Regions from separate parts of the Chelativorans sp. M5D2P16 genome, predicted to be linked through region 1. Evidence: predicted binding sites of a transcription regulator. Region 1 holds the regulator's gene; each other region holds the start of a gene.
What was found. Region 1 encodes PhoB, which activates phosphate uptake and scavenging genes when phosphate is short. Its sites were predicted from a motif close to TGTCATNNANCTGTCAT; they were not measured.
Positions count from the first base shown of each region.

Region 2: a site for PhoB is predicted at 1,017-1,033, ahead of SIN08_RS18840 (esterase-like activity of phytase family protein). Genes of this name have one in related genera too.
Region 3: a site for PhoB is predicted at 894-910, ahead of phnD (phosphate/phosphite/phosphonate ABC transporter substrate-binding protein). Genes of this name have one in related genera too.

Region 1 covers NZ_JAXQNM010000038.1:67,320-69,582, forward strand. The annotation lists gene SIN08_RS18070 (ROK family protein) at 1-420, shown strand, start outside; gene phoB (phosphate regulon transcriptional regulator PhoB) at 619-1,308, opposite strand; gene phoU (phosphate signaling complex protein PhoU) at 1,327-2,031, opposite strand; gene pstB (phosphate ABC transporter ATP-binding protein PstB) at 2,072-2,263, opposite strand, start outside.
Region 2 covers NZ_JAXQNM010000038.1:221,142-223,404, forward strand. The annotation lists gene SIN08_RS18830 (thermonuclease family protein) at 1-103, shown strand, start outside; gene SIN08_RS18835 (DUF1013 domain-containing protein) at 171-872, opposite strand; gene SIN08_RS18840 (esterase-like activity of phytase family protein) at 1,091-2,263, shown strand, end outside.
Region 3 covers NZ_JAXQNM010000036.1:241,816-244,078, reverse strand. The annotation lists gene SIN08_RS17245 (arsenate reductase ArsC) at 1-442, opposite strand, end outside; gene SIN08_RS17240 (metalloregulator ArsR/SmtB family transcription factor) at 454-786, opposite strand; gene phnD (phosphate/phosphite/phosphonate ABC transporter substrate-binding protein) at 963-1,910, shown strand; gene phnC (phosphonate ABC transporter ATP-binding protein) at 1,983-2,263, shown strand, end outside.

The DNA of each region.
Region 1 (2,263 bases):
ATCTGGCGCAGGGCACGCGGCCGGGACCTTTGGGAAAAGCCGATCGCCGACATCGACACGGCCGAGATGGGAGCTCTGGCCGGGCAGGCGCGCCAGGAGCAGGGCCCGGCACGCGCGGCGTTTCGGGAAGCGGCGGAAGCCATCGGCTTCGGCATCGGCAACCTGTTCGCCCTGATCGACCCCGCTCCGGTGGCCATCATCGGTCAGGGCACGGCGGCCTTCGATATCCTGGAGCCGAGGATCCGCGCCGCCCTTTCCGAAACGGCCGGCGGCCAGAACACCGGATCCGCGCATTTCGAGACCTGGCCGAACGAAACCCCCTTCATCCAGCACGGCAATGCCATGACCGCGCTGACCAGCCTCGACCGAGAGATGTTCGGTCCGGGCCTGCACGTGAACGGCAGCAGAAGCATCGCCTGAGGCAGCGTTTTCTCGGGACGCAGGTCAGGCCCGCTCCTCGCCGACGAATTTGCAATGCTCCACCATCGTCGACCAGGCGGAGCGGAATGAACCGGTGGTCGCAGTATTCCTCAAGATATCCCGAGGGAGCCGGAACGGCGCGTTGCGAAGATCCTGACCTTGCGAGATCAAAACGCGCGGCAGCAAGGGGTTTTCTCCTCAACTCTCCCTGATTGCGTAGCCGGCCCCGCGTATGGTGCGGATGACGTCGGGCAACCGGCCCTGGTTCACCGCCTTGCGCAAGCGGCCGACATGCACGTCCACCGTCCGCTCGTCGATATAGATCGTCTCGCCCCAGACATTGTCCAGAAGCTGACTGCGCGAGAAGACGCGGCCGGGATGCTGCATCATGAATTCCAGGAGGCGGAATTCTGTGGGCCCGAGCCGGATCTCGCTCTTGCGTCGATAGACGCGGTGGGATTCGCGGTCGAGCACGATGTCGCCGACCTTGAGCACAGTCGACAGCACCTCGGGCTTCGCCCGCCGCAGGAGCGCGCGGACCCGGGCGACGAACTCCGGCGTCGAGAACGGCTTGACCAGATAGTCGTCGGCGCCGGTGGAAAGCCCGCGCACACGGTCGCTCTCCTCGCCGCGCGCCGTAAGCATAATGATGGGCAGACGCTCGGTCTCCGAGCGCATCCTGAGACGCCGGCAAAGCTCGATGCCGGAGATCGCCGGCACCATCCAGTCGAGCACGAGCAGGTCCGGCACGTTCTCCTGCAGGCGCACCTCCGCCTCGTCGCCACGGTTGACCACCTCGACCTCGTAACCTTCGGCCTCGAGATTGTAGCGCAGCAGCACGCACAGCGGCTCGTCATCCTCGACAAGCATTACTTTCGGAGCGATCATCCCGGACCCTCCCGCTACTCATCGATCAACCGTCATCTGCGTCTCGTCCAGCTTGGGGCGCTGAACGGGCAGTTGTTCGCCGGTCAGGATATAATAGGCGTTCTCGGCGATGTTGGTTACGTGGTCACCCACGCGCTCCAAGTTCTTGGCGCAAAACAGGAGATGCGTGCATGCGGTGATGTTGCGCGGATCTTCCATCATATAGGTGAGCAGTTCGCGAAACACCGAGGTGTAGCGGGTGTCGATCTTCTCGTCCTCGTCGCGCAGCGCCGTGAGTGCAGCGGCGTCGCGCTCAGCGTAGCGCTCGACAACGGCCTTGACCTGGCTGAGAACCATGCCGGCCATGGTGTCGATCGAATGAGAAAGCTTGCGCGGGGCCGCTCCCTGCCCGACGGCGCCCACGCGCTTGGCGATGTTCTTGGCAAGGTCGCCGATCCGTTCCAGGTCGGCGGCCATGCGGATCCCGCCCACCACGGCGCGCAGGTCCTGCGCCATGGGCTGGCGCTTAGCGATCAGCGTGATCGCCCGCTCGTCGAGTTCGAGCTGCTTGGCATCCATAATTGCATCGTCGGAGACGACGCGCTGTGCCAGCCCGGTATCCGAGGTAAGCAGCGCCCGGGTGGCGGACTGCGTCATGGCGCCGGCAAGATCGCCCATATCGCGCAGCAGTCGATCGATATGCTCGAGATCCTCATCGAAGGAGGCGACGATATGCTCGGCCATGGATCTGTTCCCTTCTGAAATGCGTGGCGCGGCGGTCGGCTTAGCCGAACCGGCCGGTGATGTAATCCTGGGTGCGCTTGTCTTCCGGATTGGTGAACATGCGGTCCGTCGGTCCCTCCTCGACCAGATTGCCGAGATGGAACATGGCGGTGCGCTGCGAAACGCGAGCCGCCTGCTGCATCGAGTGCGTGACGATGACGATGGTGTAGTTCTCACGCAATTCGTCGATCAG
Region 2 (2,263 bases), 150 kb from region 1:
CGACGTGACGACGTCCCAGGGCGAGTCGGTGGGCGCCAGACTCCTGGAACGCTCCCTCGCCCGCGCCTATGAGGGCGGCCGCCGCCGGAGTGCCTGCGGCTGAGCGCCGCTGACGCGGAGAGGTCCGTGCCAGACCGGTTCCACAGGAACAGCGGTCAAAGGCCGTCGCCTCAGTCCTCGTCGTCGTTGCGCTCCGACTTCAGGGAGGAGAGCTTGGCGAACACCGCGTCGGCGTCGAGTTCCTTCTCCTCCTCTTCCCGAGCCTCCTGTCTGCCCGTCTCGGATACGGGCAGGTCCTCGGTCTCGGAGGCGGGCAGAAGGGTATCGCCGGTAGGCGCTGCAGGCGGCGCATTGCGCGCGGCGCGGCCGACCTCCATGTCGAGGTCGATCTGCGAGCAAAGGCCGAGGGTGACCGGATCCATCGGCACCAGATTGGCCGAGTTCCAGTGCGTGCGGTTGCGGATCTGCTCGATGGTCGACTTGGTGGTGCCGACCAGACGCGAGATCTGCGCATCCTTCAGCTCGGGGTGATGGCGCACCAGCCACAGAATGGCGTTCGGCCGGTCCTGGCGCTTGGACAGTGGCGTATAGCGCGGTCCCTTGCGCTTGGCCTCCGGCACGCGCACCTTCGGCTCCGAAAGCTTGAGCTTGTGGTTCGAGTCCGCCTCGCCCTTGGCGATCTCCTCGCGTGTCAACTGCCCCGTCATTACCGGGTCCATGCCTTTGATGCCCTGCGCCGCGTCGCCGTCGGCGATCGCGCTCACCTCGAGCGGGTGGAGCCTGCAAAATTCGGCGATCTGGTCGAACGTCAGCGCCGTGTTGTCCACCAGCCAGACGGCGGTTGCCTTGGGCATGAGAAGCGTATTGGCCATAGCAAATTATCCTGTCCTCGCCCGCGTCCCGGGCGCGGGCGGTGGTCATGCCACCTATTTTTGGGAATGCCCGCTATATAGGACCATTCGCCTTTCGAGGCAAGGAAAGTGTGGCAAAGCCATGCACAGGAACGGTCACCGAAACGTCATCTATCCGTCATGCGCCTGCAATCCCCCTCGGCCACTAAACGTTGTTCCAGTGATTGAGGGAGACAAGGATGACACGACATTCGCTGCTGTGCGCGCTCGTGGCGGGACTTTCGGCGTCGACGGCGATGCCGGCCCTGGCCGATTCGGCGTTCAGCCGGATCGCGACCTTCGCCGTCGCGGAGAACCTGCCGGCCGACACGGATCCGGCCGCGCAGACCTCCTCCGAGATCATTACGGCGAGCGAGGACGGCAACACGCTGATCTATTCCGACAGCCCGCTGGGCGCCGTCGGCTTCGTCGACATCACCGATCCCGCGGCACCGAAAGGCCTCGGCACCGTCAAGGTCGACGGTGAACCCACCTCGGTCAGCGTGGCCGGGGAAAAGGCCATCGCCGCCATCAATACCTCGGAAAGCTACACCGCCCCCTCCGGCAACCTGCTGGTGATCGACATCGCCACCCGCACGGCCGAGCCCTCCTGCGACCTGGCCGGCCAGCCCGATTCCGTGGCCGTCAGCGGTGACGGCCGCTTCCTCGCCGTCGCCATCGAGAACGAGCGCGACGAAGATCTGAACGATGGCGCCATTCCGCAGATGCCGGCCGGCGCGCTGCAGATCTTCTCGCTCAACGAAGGCGTTCCCGATTGCGACAGCGTCAAGACCGCGGCGCTGACGGGGCTCGCGGAGGTCGCGCCGGAGGATCCCGAACCCGAATTCGTGGACTTCAACAGCCGCGGCGAGATCGTTGTGACCCTGCAGGAGAACAACCACATCGCCATCGTCTCGGCGGAGACGGGCGAGGTGGTGAGCCACTTCTCCGCCGGTGCCGGCAGCGTCGAGAATGTCGACCTGTCCGACGACGGCGCGCTGCGCTTCGACGAGGCGGCCGAAAGCCTTCCGCGCGAGCCCGACACCGTGCAGTGGCTGGACGACGAGCGCCTCGTGATCGCCAACGAGGGCGACTATGAAGGTGGTGCGCGCAGCTTCACGATCTTCTCGCGTGAGGGCGAGGTCCTGTTCGATTCCGGCGCCGCGCTGGAGCATCAGGCAGCCCTCGCCGGCCACTATCCCGACAAGCGCTCCGACGCCAAGGGCGCGGAACCCGAGGGCCTGGAGATGGCCGCCTACGGTGACGAACGCTTCTTCTTCGTCGCTCTGGAGCGTGCTTCTCTGGTGGCCGTCTATCGCGATGCGGGCGAGGAACCCGAACTGGTTCAGGTGCTTGCGTCCGGCATCGGTCCG
Region 3 (2,263 bases), on a different contig from region 1:
TGCCTACCGGAAGATTGACGAAAATCGAAATCCGCTGCCGCAGCATGCGCAGCGTATCGGCAAAGGCAAAGCGCTGTTCCGCCTCGGTTCCGGTTGCGGTGGACGGATCCGGAACGCCCCAGTGGGCCGTCATCGGCTGGCCGGGCCAGACCGGGCAGGTTTCATTGGCGGCATCGTGGCAGACGGTGAAAACGAAATCGAGCTTCGGCGCGTCCGGCCCCGCAAATTCGTCCCAGGACTTCGAACGCAGCCCGGCGGTTTCGTAGCCCCTCTGGCGGAGCAGATCGAGCGCGTAGGGATGCACCTTGCCGCGCGGCTGGCTGCCGGCGCTGAAGGCCTTGAAACGGCCTTCTCCATGCCGGTTCAAGAGGCATTCGGCGATAATCGACCGGGCCGAATTGTGCGTGCACAAAAACAGGACGTTGAAAGCTCTATCATTCACAGGACCATCTCCTAGCAGTCGCATGTCACGGCCTCGATCACGGGGCGGCAAAGTTCCGGCGCACCGTTGCAGCAGTCTTCCATCAGATAAGCGAGAAGATCGCGGAAGCCGGTCATATCGGCGTAGTACCGGATGACGCGACCCTCGCGCTGGGCCCGAACCAGTCCCGCATGGGTAAGGGTTTTCAGGTGAGTCGAGGTCGTGTTCTGCACGGTATTGAGCCGCGAAGCGATTTCGCCCGCCGGAACTCCGTCCGCTCCTGCTTTGACCAGGAGTCGAAAGATTTCGAGCCGGGTTTCCTGGCCGAGCGCCGCCAGGGCGACAAGAGCAGATCTCTTTTCCATATATCTGTATTTCCCGATTTATGCGTCATATAGCATTGAGGACCACATCGCGTAAACCTCGAACTTTGAGGGCAGGGGGGCGTGGGAGGGAAGAGCGGCACAACAACTGTCACATAACTGATACGCGCCTGCGATAGCTCGGCCTCGGTCCAAGCATTCAGCCGATGGAGAACGTCATGAAAAGTATCGTCGCCGCTCTGGCCGCCACAGTGGCCCTCGCACTTCCAGCGCACGCCGAATTCCAGCTTGATAGCCGGTACCAGGACGCCGACGGCGATCTCGTGGCCGATATTCCCACCGACGAAAGCCAGCTCGTCGATCCGGACACGCTGATCTTCGCCTACACGCCTGTCGAGGATCCGGCAGTTTACGCTGACGTCTGGGCCGGGTTTCTGGAGCACATGGAAGAGGTCACCGGCAAGAAGGTCGAGTTCTTCCCGGTTCAGTCGAACGCCGCCCAGTTGGAAGCCATGCGCGCGGGTCGGCTTCACATCTCCGGCTTCAACACCGGTTCCAATCCGATCGCCGTCGCCTGCGCGGGCTTCCGCCCTTTCGCGATGATGGCCGCCGCGGATGGTTCGTTCGGCTATGAGATGGAGATCATCGCACCGGCGGATTCGGAAGCCGACGAGATCGAGGATCTGCGCGGCGGGCAGATCGCCTTCACGCAGGAGACTTCCAATTCGGGCTTCAAGGCGCCGTCGGCCATTCTGAAGAGCGAGTTCAATATGGTAGCCGGCGAAGACTTCGAGCCCGCCTTCTCGGGTTCCCACGACACCTCCATTCTCGGCGTCGCCAATAGTGACTATCAAGCTGCAGCAATTGCGAATTCCGTGAAGGACCGCATGATCGAGCGTGAGGTCATTTCCGCGGACCAGATCAAGACCATCTACAAGTCGCAAACCTTCCCGACCACAGGGTACGGCACCGTCTACAACCTGCGGCCGGAGTTGCAGGAGAAGATCCGGGAGGCCTTCTTCTCCTTCCCCTGGGAAGGCTCTGCACTGCAGGAAGAGTTCTCAAAGTCCGGCGAAGCGCAGTTCATCGAGATCACCTTCAAGGATGACTGGGCCGTGATTCGCCAGATTGATGAAGCCAACGACGTTTCCTACGACTGCCAGTAGAAACTGCTTGAACGCTCAAGGGCGGGAACCCCCCACCGGGTTCCCGCCCTTGGCCTATGCGAGGTGGCCTGCATGCTAACGATCGACAATCTGGAAAAGCGCTACAGGACGGGTGACAGGGCGCTGAACGGCGTCTCCTTCACCGTCGATCGCGGCCAGGTCGTCGGACTCATCGGTCCCTCGGGCGCCGGCAAGTCGACCCTCATCCGCTGCATCAACCGCCTCGTCGAGCCCACTGCCGGAAAGGTGCTTCTGAACGGGACGGACTTGACCACGCTCAACGTCCCGGCGCTCAGGAAGATGCGCCGCCGCATCGGTATGATCTTCCAGGAATACGCCCTGGTGGAACGCCT